One region of the Streptomyces desertarenae genome, then DNA from elsewhere that is predicted to be linked to it. Evidence: riboswitches for the same ligand, from Rfam matches in the RefSeq annotation. Region 1 holds a riboswitch; the other holds the start of a gene.
What was found. A riboswitch is a leader RNA that binds a small molecule or an ion and turns the genes downstream of it on or off. The one in region 1 is predicted to bind S-adenosylmethionine.
Positions count from the first base shown of each region.

Region 2: it holds a riboswitch for S-adenosylmethionine, as region 1 does, so the genes downstream of both, thrC (threonine synthase) here and ACFSJS_RS07880 (aminotransferase class V-fold PLP-dependent enzyme) in region 1, are expected to answer to the same signal.

Region 1 covers NZ_JBHUFU010000003.1:393,265-403,417, forward strand. Annotated here, with positions in the region: gene ACFSJS_RS07860 (ATP-binding protein) at 1-335, shown strand, start outside; gene ACFSJS_RS07865 (SCO4225 family membrane protein) at 343-684, opposite strand; gene ACFSJS_RS07870 (response regulator) at 893-1,558, shown strand; gene ACFSJS_RS07875 (SCO4225 family membrane protein) at 1,825-2,160, shown strand; gene ACFSJS_RS07880 (aminotransferase class V-fold PLP-dependent enzyme) at 2,178-3,533, opposite strand; SAM riboswitch class IV at 3,794-3,911, opposite strand; gene ACFSJS_RS07885 (pectate lyase) at 4,022-4,822, opposite strand; gene ACFSJS_RS07890 (hypothetical protein) at 5,103-5,732, opposite strand; gene ACFSJS_RS07895 (GNAT family N-acetyltransferase) at 5,861-6,484, opposite strand; gene ACFSJS_RS07900 (penicillin acylase family protein) at 6,481-8,727, opposite strand; gene ACFSJS_RS07905 (MFS transporter) at 8,724-10,153, opposite strand, start outside.
Region 2 covers NZ_JBHUFU010000001.1:740,475-750,627, reverse strand. Annotated here, with positions in the region: gene nagA (N-acetylglucosamine-6-phosphate deacetylase) at 1-459, opposite strand, end outside; gene ACFSJS_RS03325 (ROK family protein) at 456-1,358, opposite strand; gene ACFSJS_RS03320 (SIS domain-containing protein) at 1,624-2,568, opposite strand; gene ACFSJS_RS03315 (DUF3263 domain-containing protein) at 2,796-3,056, shown strand; gene otsB (trehalose-phosphatase) at 3,116-3,979, shown strand; gene ACFSJS_RS03305 (alpha,alpha-trehalose-phosphate synthase (UDP-forming)) at 4,059-5,528, opposite strand; gene ACFSJS_RS03300 (glucosyl-3-phosphoglycerate synthase) at 5,652-6,608, opposite strand; SAM riboswitch class I at 7,100-7,242, shown strand; gene thrC (threonine synthase) at 7,261-8,541, shown strand; gene ACFSJS_RS03290 (MoaD/ThiS family protein) at 8,538-8,816, shown strand; gene ACFSJS_RS03285 (cold-shock protein) at 9,335-9,538, shown strand; gene groL (chaperonin GroEL) at 9,913-10,153, shown strand, end outside.

The DNA.
Region 1 (10,153 bases):
GCCGGGCCCGTACCGCGGACCGGGAGGGGACGGCGGTCGAGGAGGCGCTGCGTCAGGCGGTCGAGGCGGAACGCGCCCAGCGGCGGCACATCGCGGAGGGACTGCGGACGACCGTCCTGGGGAGGGCGGAGCGCGTGGTGCGCCACGCCGAGGAGGGGCGGCTGGACGACGTGGTGGCCGAGGCCCGCTCGGCGCTGGCCGCCATGCGCGAGCTGCTCGCCACCCTGCACGAACCGGGCGCCGCTCCCGCACGGGACGAGGGTGCCGGGACCGGGCCGGCACGGCCCTCCGCCGGTGGTGCGCGGGCGGACGCGGCCGGCGGGAGACAGGGGTGAGGCGGCGTCAGGAGGCGGCGCCGGAGCTCCCCCCGTGCTGTCGCGCCACCCGTACGCACCAGGTGATCAGGGCGGCGTTCACCAGCGCGGAGACCAGGACGGCCAGGACGAAGGCGGGCGCGCTGCCCTCGGGCAGCAGCAGGATGAGCGCGACGCTCAGCGGAGCGGTGGCCAGCAGCGGGACGATCCCCGCGAAGGAGGCGTCCTGGTGCTCCACGAAGGCGGCGTCCGCCAGCGCCCACAGCAGCAGGGCACAGCACAGCGCGAGGTAGCCGCGCGCCGTCCACGTTCCGGCCACGGCCGCCAGGACGCGCCGGGCGCCCCGCGAGCCGTCCGTCCGCCTGCCCATCGCGCCCGCCCCCTCGCCCTCCACGGGTCCCGGCCGGCGGACGCGCCGCCCGCCGGGTGCCGCCAGGCTACCGGCTCCCGGCCCCGCGACCGCCCCGGTGCCGCGGACGGCCGCACGGACGGGGGACCGCTCCGGGCGGAACCGGCCGGCGTGCGACGATGGCGGGTGCCGGCCGGTGCGTCCGCCGGCCCGTACCGGGGGTGGGCTCGTGATCCGCGTACTGCTCGTCGACGACCAGGCCGTCGTCCGCGCGGGATTCGCCGCGATCGTCGGCGCCGAACCGGATCTGACGGTGGTCGGCGAGGCGGGGGACGGCGCCTCGGCGGTGGCCCTGGCGGCGGAACTGCGGCCCGACGTGGTGCTGATGGACATCCGCATGCCCGGCGTGGACGGACTGACGGCCACCCGGCTGATCACCGCGGGGGGGAGCGGGGCCCGGGTCCTGGTCCTCACCACCTTCGACCTGGACGCCCACGTCTTCGAGGCGCTGCGCGCCGGAGCCTCCGGCTACCTGCTCAAGGACGCCCGGGTCGACGAGCTCCTCTCCGCGGTCCGGGTGGTGGCCGCCGGGGACGGCATCCTGGCACCGGCGGTGACCCGCCGCCTCATCGCCGCCTTCGCGCGCGGCGGTTCCACGCCCCCCGGGGCCGGCGCCGCGCTGGAGCGGCTGACCCCCCGGGAGCGCGAGGTGCTGATCCACGTCGCCTCCGGGCTGACCAACGCCGAGATCGGCGAGCGTCTGGGGGTGGCCACGGGAACGGTCAAGACGCACGTCAACGCGCTGCTGGGCAAGTTGGGCCTGCGCGACCGGGTCCAGGCGACCATCCTGGCGTACGACACCGGGCTGATCACGCCGCGCACCGCCGTGCCGTAGGCGCCCGGACCCCTCCCCGCCTCCGGTGGCGGGTGGGCCCGCGCACCCCGGACCCGTCGCGCCCCCGCCGGCTCGGCCGGTGGGAGGACCTCCCTCCACCCGGGGGTAGAGGAGCCGTTCCTGCCGGAGGCCGAGGAGGGGCGGGGGCTGCGGGCGACATCCTTGGGACACGGCGCCGACGCGGCCCGACCCCCGCACCGGGCGGGGCGAGCCGGCGGAACCGGAGCCGGAACCCGAGGACGACGAGAAGGACACAGGTGATCGAGATGACCGGACGGGACGACGCGGGCAGGGTCCGCGGGGCGCTCACCCGCGTGGCGGACAACCCGGCCGCCCGCCTGTACCTGGCGGTGTGCGCGGCACTGCTGGTGTGGGCGGTCGTGGACACGGCGTTCGTCCGGCACGACGACGCCTCCATGGCGGGGGTGTGGCCGTTCGCGGCCACCCTCCCGACCGGTCTGCTCGTCCTCGCCGTCCCCCTGCCCGGCAACCGGGTCGGGGCGGTGCTCCTCCTGGCCCTGCCGGCCGCGGCGGCCCTGGTCAACGCCTGGGCGATCAGCGCCGTGCTGCGCAGGCTCCGGGCGCGCGCCGCCCGCGTCTGACGGGCGGCGGGCCCGCCCTACCGGTGGCGCCGTGTCAGTTCCCGCACGGCGGACAGGAAGCGCTCGATGTGCTCCTCCGGCGTCCCCGCCCCGAAGCTGACGCGCACCGCGTCCAGGCTCCGCTCCCCGGGCAGGGGGGAGCCGGACGCGCCGCACGGCGCCGGCCGGGCCGCCGTACCGCCCAGCAGGGCGCGCACCAGCGGGTGGGCGCAGAACAGGCCCGCGCGGACGCCGATGCCGTACCCGTCGGAGAGCGCCTCGGCGAAACGGGCGCTCTCCCAGCCGTCCACGGTGAAGGAGAGCACGCCGACCCGGGGGTGGCGCTCGCCGAACAGACCGAGCACCCGCACCCCGGGCGCCTCGGCGAGGCCGGACCGCAGCCGGGCGAGCAGCTCCTCCTCGCGGGCGGCCAGCGCGTCCCGGCCCGCCTCCGTGAGGGCCCGGCAGGCGGAGGCCAGGGCGTGGGCGCCGACGACGTTGGGCGAGCCGGCCTCGTGCCGTGCCGGGCCCCGGTGCCACTCGACCGCCAGCGTGCCGTCCTCCCGGTGCTCCACGGTGCGGCCGGCGCCGCCGCCGGCCAGGTACGGTGCGGCGGCGTCCAGCCAGTCGGTGCGGCCCGCCAGCACCCCGGCGCCGAACGGGGCGTGGAGCTTGTGCCCGGACAGGGCCACCCAGTCCACGCCCAGCTCCCGCACCGACACCCGCCGGTGCGGGGCCAGTTGGGCGGCGTCCAGCACCACGCGGGCGCCGTGGCGGCGGGCGGCCGCGGCCAGGTCGGCCACCGGCCAGAGCTCCCCGGTGACGTTGGAGGCGCCGGTGACGCACAGCAGCGAGGGGCCCGCGGGCGCGGCCGCCAGGGCCTCTTCCAGCAGCGCCACCGCCTCGTGCGGCGACCGGGGCACGGGCAGGCAGACCGGGCGCAGCCCGGGACGGCGCCAGGGCAGCAGCGAGGCGTGGTGCTCGGAGGCGAAGGAGAACACCCGGGTGCCCTCGGGTAGGGCGGCGGCCAGCAGGTTCAGGGAGTCGGTGGTGCCCCGGGTGAACACCACCCGGTGGTCCGGGGGCAGGTCGAGGAAGCCGGCGACGGTCCGCCGGCTCTGCTCGTACAGGTCGGTCGAGAGCCGGGAGAGGTGCCCGGCTCCGCGGTGCACGCTGGAGTACAGGGGGAGATAGGCGGCCACGTCGTCCCACACCCGCCGCAGCGCCGGTGTGCTGGCGGCGTAGTCCAGCGCCGCGTAGGGGGCCCTCCCGCCGTCCGCCAGCGGCACCTCGACGTCCAGGCCCAGGACGGGGAGGGGCGCGCCGGCGGAGGAGCGCGGCGCGGCGGGGGAGGGGGCGGTGGGACGGGCTGCGTGGGCGGACCGGACGGTCACGGTGTCGCTCCTGGGGGTCGTGGCCCGCGCCGGGGCGTGCGCGGGCGGGTTGCGGCAGGGGGTGTGGAGCCGGAGCGTGCGGTGCGTGCCCGGCGTGCGGAGGCACACGGACGTGCGGCGCACCGGCCGGCGGCGGGGTCTCCGCGAGGCCGGGACGCGGGGGCGCCCGGCGGGTGGCGGGATGGAGGCCTCGGGCCTCTAGAGCATTCGCTTCGGCATGGTGCGTTCCCTCGTGACCAGGACCCCTGGACGGCGCGAGGGGTCCGCGCTTGCCGTACGGCGTCTGCCGCACGGCCCGGTCCTCACCCGGGGCACCCCGCCACGGACGGAGGGTTGCCGGACAGCCGGCCGGGGCCTGCGGGGCTGTCACTCGTGACCTGGACGGGATTATGGCACACGGTCCGCGCGTGCCGCCCGGACGCCCGCGGCCCCCGGACGCGGAGGGCGTCCGGGGGCCGCGGGCCTTCGGGGCACCGGGGGAGCGGAGGTCACCGGTAGGTGATGTCCGAGGCGCTGTACAGGCAGTGGGTCCCGTCGGGGCCGCTGCCGATCTTGGTGGGCTCACCGCTGGTGACGCCCTTGTAGCGCTCGCAGGGGACGATCCTGCGGTCGGGGTCGCCGGCGATCGTCACCCGCGACAGGCGGGCGGTGTCGCCGTAGTTGGAGTTGATCCCGGCCAGCGACTTGCCCGGTGCGGTGACGGTGACGTTCTCGATCACCACGTGGCGCTGGTACTGCTTGCTGCAGTTGCCGCACGACCGGTAGAGCTTGCCGAAGTCCTGGACCTGGAAGTTCCGGATCACCATGCGGCCGGGGCCGTTGTGCTGGAACACCTTGTCGGACGCCTTGCGGGCCCCGCCGCCGTCGATGGTCATGGTCTGGGACGAGGAGGTGCCCTTGAAGGTGGCGGCGTCCTCGCCGACATCCTCCCACCAGACGTTCTGCAGGGTGCAGGTCCCCCTGCAGTGGATCCCGTCGGCGGCCGGGGCGCCCAGAATCACGTTCTTCAGGACCGCCCCGTCGGCCAGTTCGAAGAGCGGACCCTGGTCCTCGTCCTGCCCGCCGGAGCCGAGGTCCCCGGTGCCGTAGTACCGGACCATCCCGCCGTCCCTGGTGCCGCTCACCTTGATGGTGCCGGAGACGGCCTGCTGCCCGGAGGCGGAGGGCCAGGAGGCGGCCGCCGCGGTGGAGCTCCCGGTGGTCAGGGCGGTGGAGAAGGCCAGGCCCAGGGCCGGGAGGAGTACGGCTGCGGCCTTGGCCGCGCGCCGTCGGTTCACGCTGGACACCACGATGCTCCTCTTCGCTCGCATGCACACGGAAGTTCGCATGCATGAACTCGTTGTGGTGGCATGAAAGTAGGGAGCAAGCGCTTTCTCGTCAACGAGGTGAACCTGAGCGCCCCAATTTTGCGCAGATGATGCGCATGTTTGACAACGCTGGTCGGCGAGGGGGTATGAGACTCCGTCACCCCAGGCCATCAGGAAGGCGAATGGTGTTCACATACGGGGACGGCACGCGGCGGTGCGGCCACCCGGCCCGGGTGGCCGCACCGCCGCGTGCCGCGAGGCCCTACGCGCCGGCGGCCGTGTCCTCGCCCGGCGCCTCCTCCGTCTCGCCCTCCGTCCCGTCCTTCGAGGACGATTCCTCGAAGTAGGCGTCCAGAACGGCGTCGAGCCGCTCCTCCCACTCCCTCAGGGCGCTCCGGGAGGGCGCCAGGACCTCGGCGTCGTACCAGCGGCGGGCGACGGTGTGGACGGTGACGGAGAACCGCCGGCCGAAGCGGGGAAGATCGATCTGGACCGCGCCGATCTCGTCCCAGTCGAACCGGGCCTCCTCGCCGTCCAGCCGGAACGTGACGCCGGAGCGGCCGGCGAGGATGGAGCCGCGGTGGTCGTGGACCTCGAAGACCGGACCGGTGCCGTCGTCCTCCTCGGCCTCCTCCCCGTCCCCCTCTTCGGCCTCCTCGTCCTCCTCGGCCTCCTCCTCCACCGTGCCGGGCTCCCCGGAGTCCTCGGCCGCGCCGGTGGCGGGTTCGGCGCCGGGGACCCCGGAGGGCCGCTCCGCGCTCCCCTCGGCTTCCCCGGCCCCGCCGGCGGCGTCCGCCGCGCCGGGCTCGGGCGCGGTGATGCCGGGGATGGCGGCCGGGTCCATTCCGGCGGCGGGCACGGGCGGGGTGATCTGACCTATGCGCTCTTCCACGGCGGGAAGTATGGCCGATGGACCGGTGCCGGCGACACCCGGGCCGCACCCCCTCACCGGCTCCTCCCACCCCCTCCGCACCGCGGCCGCGCGCCGTACCGGCCCCCCGCGCGCCGCCGGCACCGGACTCAGCGGGTGGTGCGGGAGAGGAAGGAGTCCCGGTCCAGGAAGGCCAGCCGGGCCCGCTTGTGCGGCAGCCGCACCTCGGGCCCGAGGACGAACCCGGCCCGCACCAGACGCGCCTGGGCCCTCTCGTTGCGGGCGTCGGGTTCGGCGACGATCCGCCTGCGGCCGGGGTCCTCGGCCAGCACGTGGGTGAGGAAGACGGTCACCAGCGTGCCGGTGAAGCCCGGCTCCGGCTCGCCCTCGGCGGGGCCGACCATCAGGTGGAAGCCGAAGTCCCCGGGCCGCACGTCGTAGTACTCGCCGATCGGGTCGGCCTCCGGCCGGTAGGTCTGGAAGAGCGCGACCGGCCGGTCGTCGCGGTGGATCAGGTAGGCGTGGTGCGTGGACAGGGAGTCCAGGTGCTCGTAGATCTCCCGGACCTGCTCGCGGGTGTGGTCGAGCATCCCCCAGAAGCGGGCCCGCTCCTGGGTCACCCAGCGGTACAGCAGATCGGTGTCGCGGGCGGGGTCCACGGGGACGACGCGGACCGTGCCGAAACCGTCGACACGGGTCTCGTGCACGGCCGCGCGGCGCCGGGGCGCGGGAGCCCCGGCGGAGTCGGGCGGGGGGACGGCGTCGGAGGTCACGGTTCTCCTCGGTCGGACGGTGCGTCGTGCGGCCCGGCCGGTTCCGGGGCGAGCCGGTCCCAGCGGGTGACGACGGGGGCGAGTTCGCAGCGTAGCCACAGGGGGAGCTGGTCGCGGTGGTGCGGGTGCCCGGGGACGCCCGAGGCGCCCAGCGGCACCACCCAGGCGCTGTTCTCCCGGTCGGCGAGGTCCCACACGAAGCGGGCCGCGGAGGCCCGGAAGCACAGGTCGGTGACGCCGGGCACGCTGGAGGAGGCCTGCACGCAGTCGTGGTCGCCGGACAGGCCCGGCCACGGGCCGGGACCGCCGTCCGCCCCGGAGGATCCGGCGGGCCCGTCCGGCAGGGCCTGCCACGGGGCGAGCCGGTGCGTGTCCCCCCACCGCGCGGGCGGCCCGTCCGCCGCGGCCCGGCGCGCCGCCTCCTCCTCCAGGGCCGCCCGCACCGCCCCGACCCGGTCCGCGAGCGGCAGCCGCTCCGTCACCAGCAGGTGCTCCAGGGCGTAGCCGACGCGCGGCACGAGCGCGAGCCAGGGACGCAGCACCTCCGGCAGGGGCGGGAGGTCCGCGAGGGGGCGCAGCAGCGGATGGTCCGCCAGCCGCCGTACGGTTCCGGCGCGGACGGCGGCGAACGCCGCGGCGTCGGCGCTGCCGGCGTCCATGCGGCGGTCCCAGCGCAGCAGCCGCTCCCGCAGCCCGCGGACGGCGCGGCCCGGCTCCTGCCCCGGGCCGCCGGGCCCCTCCGGGGCCTCCGCGTCCTCCAGCAGGGCCAGCAGCGGGGCGGCCGAGGCCAGCAGGGTGTCCCGGTGGACGGCGGCCATGGCGCCGGCGGACCAGCGGTCCGACTCCTCCAGCAGCTCCCGGATGCGCGCGGCCCGGTGCGCAGGAGCGAACTCCACACCGAGCGGCGCGGCGATCCCCCGCTGGTTGGCCATGACCGCCACCCCCTCGACGCGGGCGCGCGGCATCGGCCCGTACCAGCCCCGCCAGGCGTGGGCGGGGTCCCAGGCGGGCACGATCCGCAGCCGGTTGTCCGGGTGGCGCACCGGTACGGCGCCCGCCACCCGGTGCAGGGTCCCGCCGGCGGTGTCGGCGGCCAGGACGACGTTGACCGGTTCCACCCAGCCTTCCAGGGCCCGGTCCACCTCGGCCGCGCTGCGGGCCCGCAGCAGGGCGGGCAGCACGCCGAAGCCGAGGTCGCCGCGGACGCGCGGCGGATGGCGCAGGCTGATCGCCCAGCGGGTGCCGGCGCCGTCCGCGCCGTCCGGGAGGTCCCCGCCGTCCGCGGCCTCGGCGCACCAGGCGTCGGCCTCGGGGCCGTCGACGATCACCGGACCGCGCTCGGTCTCGATCACCTCGACCGCCACCGGGTCCGCCCCGGCCACCTCGATCGTCCCGGTGCGGCGGACGGCGGGCCGCCAGCCGTCCGGGCCCAGGGCCTCCACCCCGGTCCCGTCCGGTCCGGTGCGCCGGAGCCGCTCGCGGTACAGGTCCTGGTAGTCGGCCATGGCGTTGGTGATGGCCCAGGCCACGCGGCCGGTGTGGCCGAAGTGGGCGATGCCGGGGACGCCGGGGACGGCGAGCCCGACGACGTCGAACTCCGGGCAGGCCAGCCGGATCTGCTGGTAGACGCCGGGGTCCTCGACGAACCGGTGGGGATCCCCGGCGATGACCGCGGCACCGGTGGCGGTGCGCTCCCCGGTCACCAGCCAGCCGTTGCTGCCGGAGGTTCCGGGACCGTCGGTGGCGAACACCCCGACCCACTCGGGACCGAGGCGGCGGGCGACGGCCTCGCGCCAGAACTTGGCGGGGAACCCGGCGAACAGGATGTGCGTGGAGAGCCAGACGGCCAGCGGCGTCCACGGCCGCCAGGTGCCGGGGGAGAGGCCGACCGCGGCGAACTCCGGCGCCCTCCCGGCCCCTTCGGCGAGGCCGTCGTTGACTCCGTCGACGTAGGCGCGCACCCACGCGGCGGTCCTCGGGTCGTCGCGCTCCAGGGTGTCCATGCAGCGCCGGGCGGTGTCCTCCAGACACGCCTGCCGCGCGAACCGGTCCCACGCGACGGCGGCCGGCCCGAGGAACGCCGCCGTGGTGCCCCGGGCGCGGTGCCGCTCGACCTCGATCTGCCAGGCGCGGTCCACCGCCGCGTTGCGCCCCTGGGCCCGGGCCAACTCGTCGGCGCTGTCCGCGCGCAGGTGCGGGACGCCCCACCCGTCCCGGTAGGTTCCCGTGTCCGTCCCCCTCATCCCGTCCCCTCCCGTACGGAGTCCCGGAGTTCCCCGCGCCGCCGCGGCCGCGCGGCGCGGCCCAGCAGCAGTCCGGCCGCGCAGCCGCCCAGCAGCACCGCGGCCGCACCGGTCAGCTGGCCGGTGCGCAGCCCCGAGGCGAACGCCTCACCCACCACCGCGCGCTCCGCCGCGCCGGCGGCCCGCGCCAGCGCGGCGGGCAGCGACTCGGCGGCGCCCGCCGAGTCCGGCAGCAGGGCGGTGAACCGGGAGACGAGGACGGCACCGAGCACGGCCACGCCCAGCCCGGTGCCCATCTCCGACAGCGTCCCGTTGACGCCCGCGCCCGCGCCCGCCCTCTCCTTGGGGATCGCACCCATGACGGCCTCGGCGATCGCCGGGTTGGCCACGCCGCAGCCCGCCCCCATCAGGACCAGGCCGGCCAGCACCCCGCCGTAGCCGCCGTCGCCGACGAGGGCGACGAGGGCGAGCCCGGCGGCCATCACCGCCATGCCGGAGGCGATCGCGAGCGGCAGGCCCAGACGGGCGATGAGCCGGGCGGAGGCACCGGTGAAGTTCACCAGCACCACGGTCAGGGCGAAGGGGGCCAGGTTCGTCCCGGCCTCGAGCGGGGAGTCGCCGCGGACGAACTGGAACTGCTGGGTGAGCAGGTACAGGGCGCCGCCGCTGCCGAAGGTGATCAGCACGACGCCCGTCACGGCCCCGGTGAAGCGGCGCTCGCGGAACAGGGCCATGTCGAGCATCGGATGCTCGGCGCGGCGCTCCCACAGGACGAAGGCGCCCAGCACGGCGGCGCCGAGCAGGGCCGGGACGAGGACCCCCGGCGACGTCCAGCCCTCCTCCGGCCCGGTGATGACGGCGTAGACCACCGAGGTCATGCCGACGACGGAGAGCGCCACGCCCGGCAGGTCCGGCCGGCCGGCGTGCGGTTCGCGGCTCTCGGGAACCAGGACGGCGACGGCGGCGAGGCCGAGCAGCACCACCGGGATGTTGATCAGGAAGATCGCCCCCCACCAGTAGTGGCCGAGCACCGCTCCGCCGACGACCGGGCCGGCGGCGTAGGCGAGGGCGTTGACGGCCCCCCACACGCCGATCGCCTTCGTCCGCTCCTCGGCCTCGAAGACCTGCATCACCACGGCGAGCGTGGTGGTCAGCAGCAGCGCCGCGCCCACGCCCATCCCCGCGCGGGCCGCGATGAGCCCGCCGGCGGAGGTGGCGAGACCGGCGGCGAGCGAACCGGCCCCGAACAGGGCCAGCCCGGCCAGCAGCATCCGCTTGCGGCCGTAGCGGTCGGCTGCGCTGCCCGCAGCCAGCAGCAGGCCCGCCTGTACCAGCGCGTAGGCGTTGATCATCCACTGCACGTCGGCGGTGGACGCCCCCAGCTCGGAGGTGAGCGAGGGGATCGCCACGTTGAGCACGGTGTTGT
Region 2 (10,153 bases), on a different contig from region 1:
GTCGGCCGGGTCCGGGTCGCGCAGCAGGGCCGGGTCGTGGGCGCCGCAGCGGTTGCGGGAGATGAACGGCCCCTCGAAGTGGACGCCCGCGAGGTCGCCCTGCTCCACCAGCTCCGACAGCACGGCCGCCTGCCGGGCCAGGTCGTCCAGGTGGCCGGTCACGGTGGAGGCGACCATCGTGGTGGTGCCGTGCGCCCGGTGGGTGGCGACGACCTCCAGCGCCTCCTCGGCCGAGCCGGCGGAGAAGGACGCACCGCCGCCGCCGTGGACGTGCATGTCGACGAAGCCGGGCACGAGCCAGTGGCCCGACAGGTCGAGCGTGCTCGCCTCGCCGGGGGCGTCCTCGGCGATCCGGCCGCCCTCGACGGTCACCCGCCCTCCCTCGGCCACGCCGTCCGGCAGTACCACCCTGGCACCGGTCAGCACTGCGCGCCGTGTGGGCTGTGTGGTCGGCGTCATCGGCTCGAAACCTCCGCGGAGAGTAGGTCCCAGGCGAGGAGTCCCGCGCCCAGGCACCCGGCGGCGTCCCCCAGGGCCGCCGGAACGATGGTGGGGAACTGCTGGAAGGTGAGCCTGGCGCGCACGGCCTCGCGCAGCGGCGCGAGGAGCGTCTCGCCCGCCTCGGCGAGCCCGCCGCCGACGATCAGCACCCGGGGATCCAGCAGGGTGACGGCGGTGACCAGGCCCTCGGCGAGCGCGTCGAGGGCGTCGCTCCAGACGGCGAGCGCCCGCGGGTCGCCGGCCTCGACGGCCCCGGCCGCGTCGGCCGCCGTCGCCTCCGGGTCGCCGCACGCGGCGGCCCAGGCCCGGCCGACGGCGGCGGCGGAGGCGTACAGCTCCAGGCAGCCGCGCCGTCCGCAGCGGCACTCGGAGCCGCCGGGGCGCACGGTGACGTGCCCGATCTCGCCGGCGCCGCCGTGGGCGCCGGGCTCCACCCGGCCGTCGATGCCGATGGCCCCGGCGATGCCGGTGCCCAGCGCCACGAACAGGAAGCGGTCCGTGCCCGCGCCCGCCCCGATGCGGCCCTCGGCGAGCCCGCCGGTGCGCACGTCGTGGCCCAGGGCGACGGGGGTGGCGGGCGCGTCCAGCCGCTTGACGAGCAGGTCGCGCAGGGGGACGTCCCGCCAGCCGAGGTTGGCCGAGTAGACCGCCGTGCCCGTCGCGCCGTCGACGATCCCGGGAACGGCGACGCCCACCGCGGCGGGCTCGGCGCCGTACCGCCGCAGGCCCGTCTCGCGCAGGTCGGCGGCGAAGGAGAGGACGTTGTCCACGACCGCCTCCGGCCCGCCCTCCCGCCCGGTGGGGCGGCGCGCCTCGTGGAGCAGCGCGCGGTCGGCGCCCATGAGGGCGGCCTTCATGCCGGTGCCGCCCACGTCGAGGGCGATGACGTACGGGGTGTCGTTCAGCCGAGGAGTCACGGGGACAGTCTCCCGTGACTGCCGGGAAAGGTCTAGTCCACTCTTCGGGTGGCCTCCCGCCCGGCCCCCGGCCCCGGTCCGCATCCGCCGCGCGGTCCGCCCCCGGTCGAGCGGCCGCAGGGGCGCGGACGCCTCCGGTCCGGCGCTTCCGGTCCGCGGAGCGCCGCACGCGGGGGCGGGTCGCCGGCGCCGGGCGGCGTCCGCGTCAGCCCAGGATCACGCTGCGCGTGAGGTTGCGGGGGCGGTCCGGGTCGGCGCCGCGGGACTCGGCCAGGGCGACGGCCAGGCGCTGGACGCGGACCAGGTCGGCCATCGGGTCCAGGGCGCCCTCGCCCGTGGCGGCGCAGTCGGACTCGGCCAGCAGGGTGCCGCCCGTCCGCTCCACGTCGCCCGCCAGCCCCTTCGGCAGGGAGCCCAGCAGCCAGGCCACCCGGCCGGGCCCGGTGACGGCGATGGGGCCGTGGCGGTACTCCATCGCCGGGTACGCCTCCGTCCAGGCGCCGGCCGCCTCGCGCATCTTCAGGGCCGCCTCCAGCGCCAGCCCGTACGTCCAGCCGCGCCCCAGGAACGTCCACTGCTCCGCGGCCAGCGCCGCCTCCGGCAGCGGCTGGACGACGGCCCGCTCGGCGTCGACGGCCGCCCGCGCCACCGTCTTGACCCCGGCCGGGAGGCCGCCGTGCCGCTCCAGCCCGGCGCGCAGCAGCGCCAGGGCTGAGGTGGCGAAGCGGGTCTGGACGACCGACTCCTCGTCCGCCCACTCCAGGACAGCCGTGCGGTCGGCCGCGCCCACGACGGGGGTGTCCGGGTCGGCGGTCAGGGCGGTGGTCGGGACGCGGCCCGCCACCTCGCCCAGCAGGTGGAGCACCTCGGAGGTGGTGCCGGAGCGGGTGACGGCCACCACCCGGTCGTAGGAGCGCCCGACGGGGAACTCCGAGGCGGCGAAGGCGTCCGTCTCGCCCTGCCCGGCCGCCTCACGCAGCGCCGCGTAGGACCGGGCCACGAACCAGGAGGTGCCGCAGCCGGTCACCGCCACCCGCTCGCCCGGGTGCGGCAGCGCCCCGGAGGCGTCCTCCGCGGCCTCGGCCGCCTTCCGCCAGCAGGCGGGCTGGGTGGCGATCTCGGCGGCGGTGCGGGACTGCTCGGCGGCCATGCGGGCTCCTCGGTGCGGGGGCGGCGTGCGATCGGCAGTGCACCCCCGGCCGGGGGGTACACGCCTGTGGATAGCAGCCCTGACCTGCGGAGAGAAGGAACGTTGCCGAAGAGATACCCGATGTGGTCCAGACCGCCGGGAGGGTCGGGTGCCGTGGCCGCGGACCGGGACGCGGTTCGGGACGCGGCTCGGGATGCGGTGTCCGAGAGCGGCAGTAGGTTGGAGGAGTGAGCACCGGTGGCGAGCAGCCGTACGAGGGCGGCGGCCTGTCCGAGGAGGACGAGGCCGTACTCGCCATCGAGCGGCGCGGCTGGCCCGGTCCGGGAGCCAAGGAGCGGGCGATACGCGAGCGGCTGGGCATGTCCCCGACCCGCTACTACCAGGTGCTCAACGCCCTGCTGGACGATCCGCGCGCCCTCGCCCGCGATCCGGTCACCGTCAACCGGCTGCGCCGCCGCCGGGACGCGCAGCGCGGCCGGCGCAGGTAGGCCGAAGGCGCCGGGGACGGCCGGGGACGGGGTGCCCGGAGCCGGGTAGTGTGCCGGACATGGGCAGCCACTCCTCTCACCCCCTTCCCGGACAGCTCCCCGAACCCGCCACCCCCGCCGGGCGCGACGGTCTCGCCGCACTGCTGGCCGACCCCGGGCGGGCCGTGGTGGCCCTCGACTTCGACGGGACGATCGCCCCGATCGTCCCCGACCCCGACCGGGCCCGCGCGCACCCCGGCGCGGTGCCCGTCCTCGCCCGGCTGGCGCCGCTGCTGCGGGCCGTGGTGATCGTCACCGGCCGTCCGGCCGAGGTCGCGGCGCGCTACGGCGGCTTCGCCGGGGCGCCGGGCCTGGAGCGCCTGGTGGTGCTCGGCGCCTACGGCGCGGAGCGCTGGGACGCCGCCACGGGCGAGACGCGCACCCCGCCGCCCCACCCCGGGGTGGAGGCGGTGCGGGAGGAGCTGCCGGGGCTGCTGGAGGGGGCGGGCGCCCCGGAGGGCACCTGGATCGAGGACAAGGGCCGGGCCGTCGCCGTCCACACCCGGCGCGCCGCCGATCCGCAGGGCGCCTTCGAGTTGCTGCGCGCCCCCCTGGAGGAGCTGGCCGCGCGGCACGGGCTGGCCGTCGAGCCCGGTCGCCTCGTCCTGGAGCTGCGGCCCCCGGGCATGGACAAGGGCGTCGCCCTGACGGACTTCCTCCGCGAGACGGACGCCGGGTCGGTGCTCTACGGCGGCGACGACCTGGGCGACCTCGCCGCCTACGACGCGGTGGACCGGCTGCGCGGCGGAGGGCTGCCGGGGCTGCTGGTGTGCAGCGGCAGCGAGGAGGTCACCGCCCTGGCCGAACGGGCCGACCTCGTCGTGGACGGCCCGGCCGGGGTCGTCGCGCTGCTGGGCGCGGTGGCGGACGCCCTGGCGGGCTGACGGACCGGACGGCGCCCGGCCGGGCGCGCAGGGCACGGCCCGTGCCCGCCGCGCCCGGCTCCGGTCGGCCGCGCAGGGCTCAGCCGCGCAGGGCGTCGAGCTGGTCGGTGAACCAGGCCGTGGGCGGCAGGGCGGTCGCCGCCGCGGCGAGCCGCTCGGTGCGCTCGGCGCGTTCGCCCGCCTCCATCGTCAGCGCCCGGTGCAGGGCGTCGGCGGTGGCGCCGATGTCGTAGGGGTTGACGGTGATCGCGTCCTCGGCCAGTTCGGCGAAGGCCCCGGCCTCACGGGAGAGCACCAGCGCGCAGCCCCCGTCGGAGACCACCGGGACCTCCTTGGCGACCAGGTTCATGCCGTCCCGGATCGGGTTGACCAGGGCGACGTCGGCCAGCCGGTACGCGGCGAGGGAGCGCGCGAAGTCGTCCTTGACGTGCAGGACGACCGGGGTCCACTCCGCCGTGCCGTACTCCGCGTTGATCGCGTCGGCGACCCGGGAGACCTCGGCGGTGTAGTCGCGGTAGACGGCCAGGTCCTGCCGGGAGGGGTAGGCGAAGGCGACGTGCACGACGCGGTCGCGCCACTCGGGGCGCTCCTCCAGCAGCCGCCGGTAGGCGTGCAGGCCGCGCACGATGTTCTTGGACAGCTCGGTGCGGTCCACCCGGACGATCGCCTTGCGCGGCGCGCCGTCCGGGGCGCGGCCGATCTGCTCGCGCAGGGCCGCCATCCGCTCGTCCACGTCCGGCCGGCGGGAGCGCTCGCGCAGGAAGCCGGCGTCGGCGCCCAGCCCGTGGACGCCTATCCGCGTCCGGCGTCCCTCGTGCGTGACGACCATCTCGCCGTCCTCGCCCACGGCGACCTCCGCGCCCAGCAGCCTCACGCAGCAGTCGGTGAAGGCGTTGGCCCAGCGCTGGGTGAGGAAGGCGGCGCGGTCGGCGCCGAGGACGCCGCGCAGCACCTGGGCGGCGATCCCGCCGTCGGGGTCGTCCGGCAGCATCCGGAAGTAGTCCGCCGGCGCCCAGGGGGTGTGGGAGAAGTGGCCGATGCGCAGGTCGGGCCGGCGCTCGCGGAGCATCCCGGGGACGAGGGTGAGGTGGTAGTCCTGCACCAGGACGGCCGCGCCCTCGGCGGCCTCCTCGGCGAGGGCGTCGGCGAAGGCCGCGTTGTACGCCTCGTAGGAGCGCCACTGCCGCTCGAACGCGGTGTCGAAGGCGGGCTCCAGCGGGGTCTGGTAGAGCATGTGGTGGACGAACCACAGCACGGAGTTGGCGATGCCGTTGTAGGCGTCGGAGAAGACCTCCGCCGGGATGTCCAGCATCCGCACCGTCTGGCCGCCGGTGTCGGACGGGTCCAGGGCGCCCCGCGTGCGCCGCACCGCCTCGCGGTCGCCGTCGCCCAGCGCCGCGCAGACCCACATCGCGTCGCCCTTGACCGCCGACAGCCCGGAGACCAGCCCTCCGCCGCCGCGTTTGGCCGTCAGCGAGCCGTCCTCCCCGACGGAGTAGGAGACGGGCCCGCGATTGGACGCGACGAGTACCTGGTGCCGAGTGACCATGCTCGGAACCTAGCCGCTGTCCGGACCGTGCAAACGTGCGGTTCCCGTCACACCCGGCCGCGGCCGGCCCCGCGGCCGGCGCAGGCCGCCACCGGCCGCCCCGGCCGCGGAGCCGCGCGGCGCTCAGGCCGCGCGGCGGCTGGTGTACTCCGGGACCGTGCGCATCGGCGGGCGCTCCTCGGTGTCCACCGGATGGGAGTGCGGTGTGAAGCCCCCTTCCGGCGAGCGGTCGAACTGCGTCAGCACCGGGCGTACCAGGCCCCCGCGCGCCTGCCGGGCGTGGGCGGTGCGCTGGATGGCGGCGGCCATCCGGCCCAGCGCCAGCCCGTCCTGGTTGCGGTGCCTGCGCACCCCGACGTCGACCTGGGCGAGCGCGTCCAGCCCGACGGTGTGCAGCGCGTCGATCAACAGGCCCAGCTCGACGCCGTAGCCGACGGGGAAGCTGAGCCGCTCCAGCAGGGAGCGGCGGGCCGCGTACTCGCCGCCCAGCGGCTGGACGAAGCCCGCCAGCTGCGGCCAGTACAGGTTGAGCAGGGGACGGGCCACCAGCTCGGTGACCCGGCCGCCGCCGACGTTGCTGTCGCCGAAGGCGCGGTCGTACATCGCCTTGACCATCGCCAGCGGCGGATCGGTCAGCAGCGGGCCGACGATCCCCGAGACGAACGTGGAGTCGAAGTCCCGCAGGTCCGCGTCGACGAAGCAGACGATCTCACCGCTGGTGGCCAGCAGCGAGCGCCACAGCACCTCGCCCTTGCCGGGCACGGTGGGCACCCGCGGCAGCAGCTCGTCGCGGTGCACCACCTTGGCGCCCGCGGCGGCCGCGACCTCCGAGGTGCGGTCCGTGGAGCCGGAGTCCACCACGACCAGTTCGTCGACCAGGGGCACGTCCTCGGTCATCAGGTCGCGGCGGATGGCGGCGACGATGTCACCGACCGTCGCCTCCTCGTTCAGCGCCGGAAGCACCACGCTCACGCTGCCCGCCGGTCCCGCCGCCCGCTTCGCGGCCAGCAGCCGGGGCAGCGGACGGTCGGCAGCGCTCCATGAGCGTCGCTCCAGCCAGTGGTCGACCTCATCCAGCACGTGCGCCTCCTGTCCTCGGCATCCTGGTCGGTTCCGCCGGTCCCAGGCATTCTGCGGGACCGGGATTTCCCGGATGTTCCCGGAGTGTTCTCGGCGTCGGTCGCGTCGGTCGCGTCGGTGGCGCGGTGACGTCCGGCGGTGCCGGTCCGCCGCCGTGCCCCCGAGACGGTTCTCCGGGCGGGTCCGCACCGTCGCGGTGTCGGATCCTGGTTGCCCGTCGGTGGCCCTTCATGCATGGTCACGGACAGGTTCTCCCGGTTCTCCCGGGGGCTTGCCCGGCGGGGCGCCGGGGCGCCCCGGAAGCGGCTCGCCGGGTGTTCCCGGGCCCTTCCGCACCCGGGGGCGGCCGGTCCGCCTCCGTCTCGCGGTTCGGACGGCCCCTGTGGCCGCCGAAGGCGTCGGTTACAGTCTTGGGCGACACACCGGTGTTCCGCATCTCGGGGGCCGGCGTGCACAAACGCCCCGGCCAGGGTATCGGCCGGGTGCCATACAGCTCATCCAGAGGGGCAGAGGGAACGGCCCGTTGAAGCCCCGGCAACCCTCCCGCCGGCACTCGTTCACAACAGTCCGAGGCCACGGTGGGGAAGGTGCCAATTCCGGCCCGCGGCGAAAGGCGCCACGGGGAAGATGAGGAGAAAGGGCCTCGCCATCCATGGCTGTGCAGACTGTTGGAAGCAGCACCGAAATCTCGCTCGGCCCCGCCGTGGCGCTCTCCTGCCGCGAGTGCGGTGAGCGTTTCCCGCTCGGGCCGGTCTTCGCCTGCGAGGCCTGCTTCGGCCCGCTGGAGATCGCGTACGACCTGCCCGGAGGCGACCCCGAGGCGCTGCGGGCGCGCATCGAGGCCGGGCCGAACAGCATCTGGCGCTACGCCCCGCTGCTGCCGGTGCCGGCCGACGTCGCGGACAAGCCCAACCTGAACCCGGGCTTCACCCGGCTGGTGAAGGCCGACAACCTCGCCCGCGAGCTGGGCGTCACCGGGCAGCTGCACGTCAAGGACGACTCCGGCAACCCCACCCACTCCTTCAAGGACCGGGTGGTGGCCATCGCCGTGGAGGCCGCCCGGGCCTTCGGCTTCACCACCCTGTCGTGCTCCTCCACCGGCAACCTGGCCGGCGCCGTCGGCGCCGCCGCGGCCCGCGCGGGCCTGCGCTCCTGCGTCTTCATCCCGCACGACCTGGAGCAGGGCAAGGTCGTGATGGCCGCGGTCTACGGCGGCGACCTGGTGGGCATCGAGGGCACCTACGACGACGTGAACCGCTTCTGCTCCGAGCTGATCGGCGATCCGCTCGGCGAGGGCTGGGGCTTCGTCAACGTCAACCTCCGCCCGTACTACGCGGAGGGCTCCAAGACCCTGGCGTACGAGATCTGCGAGCAGCTCGGCTGGCGGCTGCCGGACCAGATCGTCGTCCCGATCGCCTCCGGCTCCCAGCTCACCAAGATCGACAAGGGGCTGCGCGAGCTGGTGGCCCTGGGCCTGGTCGAGGACAGGCCGTACAAGATCTTCGGTGCCCAGGCCGAGGGCTGCTCGCCGGTGGCGCGGGCCTTCAAGGAGGGCCACGACGTGGTGCGGCCGGTGAAGCCGGACACCATCGCCAAGTCGCTGGCCATCGGCAACCCGGCCGACGGCCCCTACGTCCTGGACATCGCCCGCCGCACCGGCGGTGCCGTGGAGGACGTGAACGACGAGCAGGTCGTCGACGCGATCAAGCTGCTGGCCCGGACGGAGGGGATCTTCGCGGAGACCGCCGGCGGCGTGACCGTCGGCGTGACCAGGAAGCTGATCGAGACGGGCGCCCTGGACCCCTCCCTGACCACCGTCGTCCTCAACACCGGCGACGGCCTCAAGACCCTGGACGCGGTGGCCCCGACCACCGGACCGTCCGCGATCATCCGTCCGAACCTGGACTCCTTCCGAGAGGCTGGCCTGGCATGAGCGTCACCGTCCGTATCCCGACCATCCTGCGCGCCTACACCGGCGGGCGGGCCGAGGTGTCCGCCGAGGGCGCCACGCTCGCCGAGGTCATCGCCGATCTGGAGAAGAACCACCAGGGCATCTCCGCGCGGGTGCTGGACGACTCCGGCAAGCTGCGCCGCTTCGTGAACGTCTACGTCGACGACGACGACGTCCGCTTCGCCGACGGCCTCCAGACGGCGACGCCGGACGGCGCGGGCGTCTCGATCATTCCGGCCGTCGCGGGCGGCTGCTGACCGGCCCCTCCGCGGCCGGCCCCTCCGGGCCGGCTCCGGCCCGTACGGGCGCGCCGCGCCCACCCGCGCACGCGGCCCCGCCACCGGCGCTTCGACCAGCCGGGGGCGGGGCCGCGTGCGTGTGCGCCCCACCTGGTCCGGTCCCGTCCCCGGTGGTGAACGGAATTGGTAATTCCGGCCTCGGAAGAGCGGTAGAGTGAGCACGCCTCCCCCCGAACGTGCGCTTCAGCGCCCATGAGAACGCGACAACTTGTGCGCGAATTTGCCGCGGCAATTGTCGTGTTGGTCCGCTATGCCCGGCCCGAGTTGCCCTGCTTCGCCACCGTTCATCTGGTTATCGGCAATCCGGCGTGACCGGAATTCTCGTCGGACAGACCTGTTGCGGAGGGCGTCCGCCCAGATACATTCGGCCGCGGTCGACGCGTTCCGGCGCACACCCCCTCTCGCCGGGGGGTGACTTCTGACCCGGGTCCGCGGAGTGCGGATTCGTGCAAGGGCCAGCAATAGGGGAGTTAGGAATGGCTCAAGGCACCGTCAAGTGGTTCAACGCGGAGAAGGGCTACGGCTTCATCGCGGTCGACGGTGGGGCGGACGTGTTCGTCCACTACAGCGCGATCCAGATGGACGGCTACCGCACCCTTGAGGAAGGGCAGCGGGTCGAGTTCGAGATCTCGCAGGGCCAGAAGGGCCCGCAGGCGGACATGGTCCGCGTGACGGCCTGAAGCGCCGGGCCGCGCACGCAACGCACCACGGACGAAACAAGCACCGAGACGGCACAGGAGGGCCCGCATCCCCGGCAGGGGGTGCGGGCCCTCCCGTCTGCCTCCCGTCTGCCCTCCCGTCTGTGCGGCCGGGCGCGTGGGGCGCGCACGCCCGACGCGCTTGCACTCGCGGGGGTCGAGTGCTAATCATTGGCGTTAGCACTCTGAAGGTGAGAGTGACAGCAGCAGGACCGGTTCGGTGAGGTCCGAGAGCCCGGCGGAGCAAGGAGCCTCCGGGCTGGAGGGCCGTCCGTCGCGGGCGCCAGAGCGGTCCGGAGAAATCCAACCCCGCCCCTGGCCTTCGGCATGGGGAACCCCAGGGAGGACCACTTCACATGGCCAAGATCATCGCGTTCGACGAGGAGGCGCGGCGCGGCCTCGAGCGCGGGATGAACCAGCTCGCCGACGCCGTCAAGGTCACGCTCGGCCCCAAGGGCCGCAACGTCGTCCTTGAGAAGAAGTGGGGCGCCCCCACGATCACCAACGATGGTGTCTCCATCGCCAAGGAGATCGAGCTCGAGGACCCGTACGAGAAGATCGGCGCCGAGCTGGTCAAGGAGGTCGCCAAGAAGACGG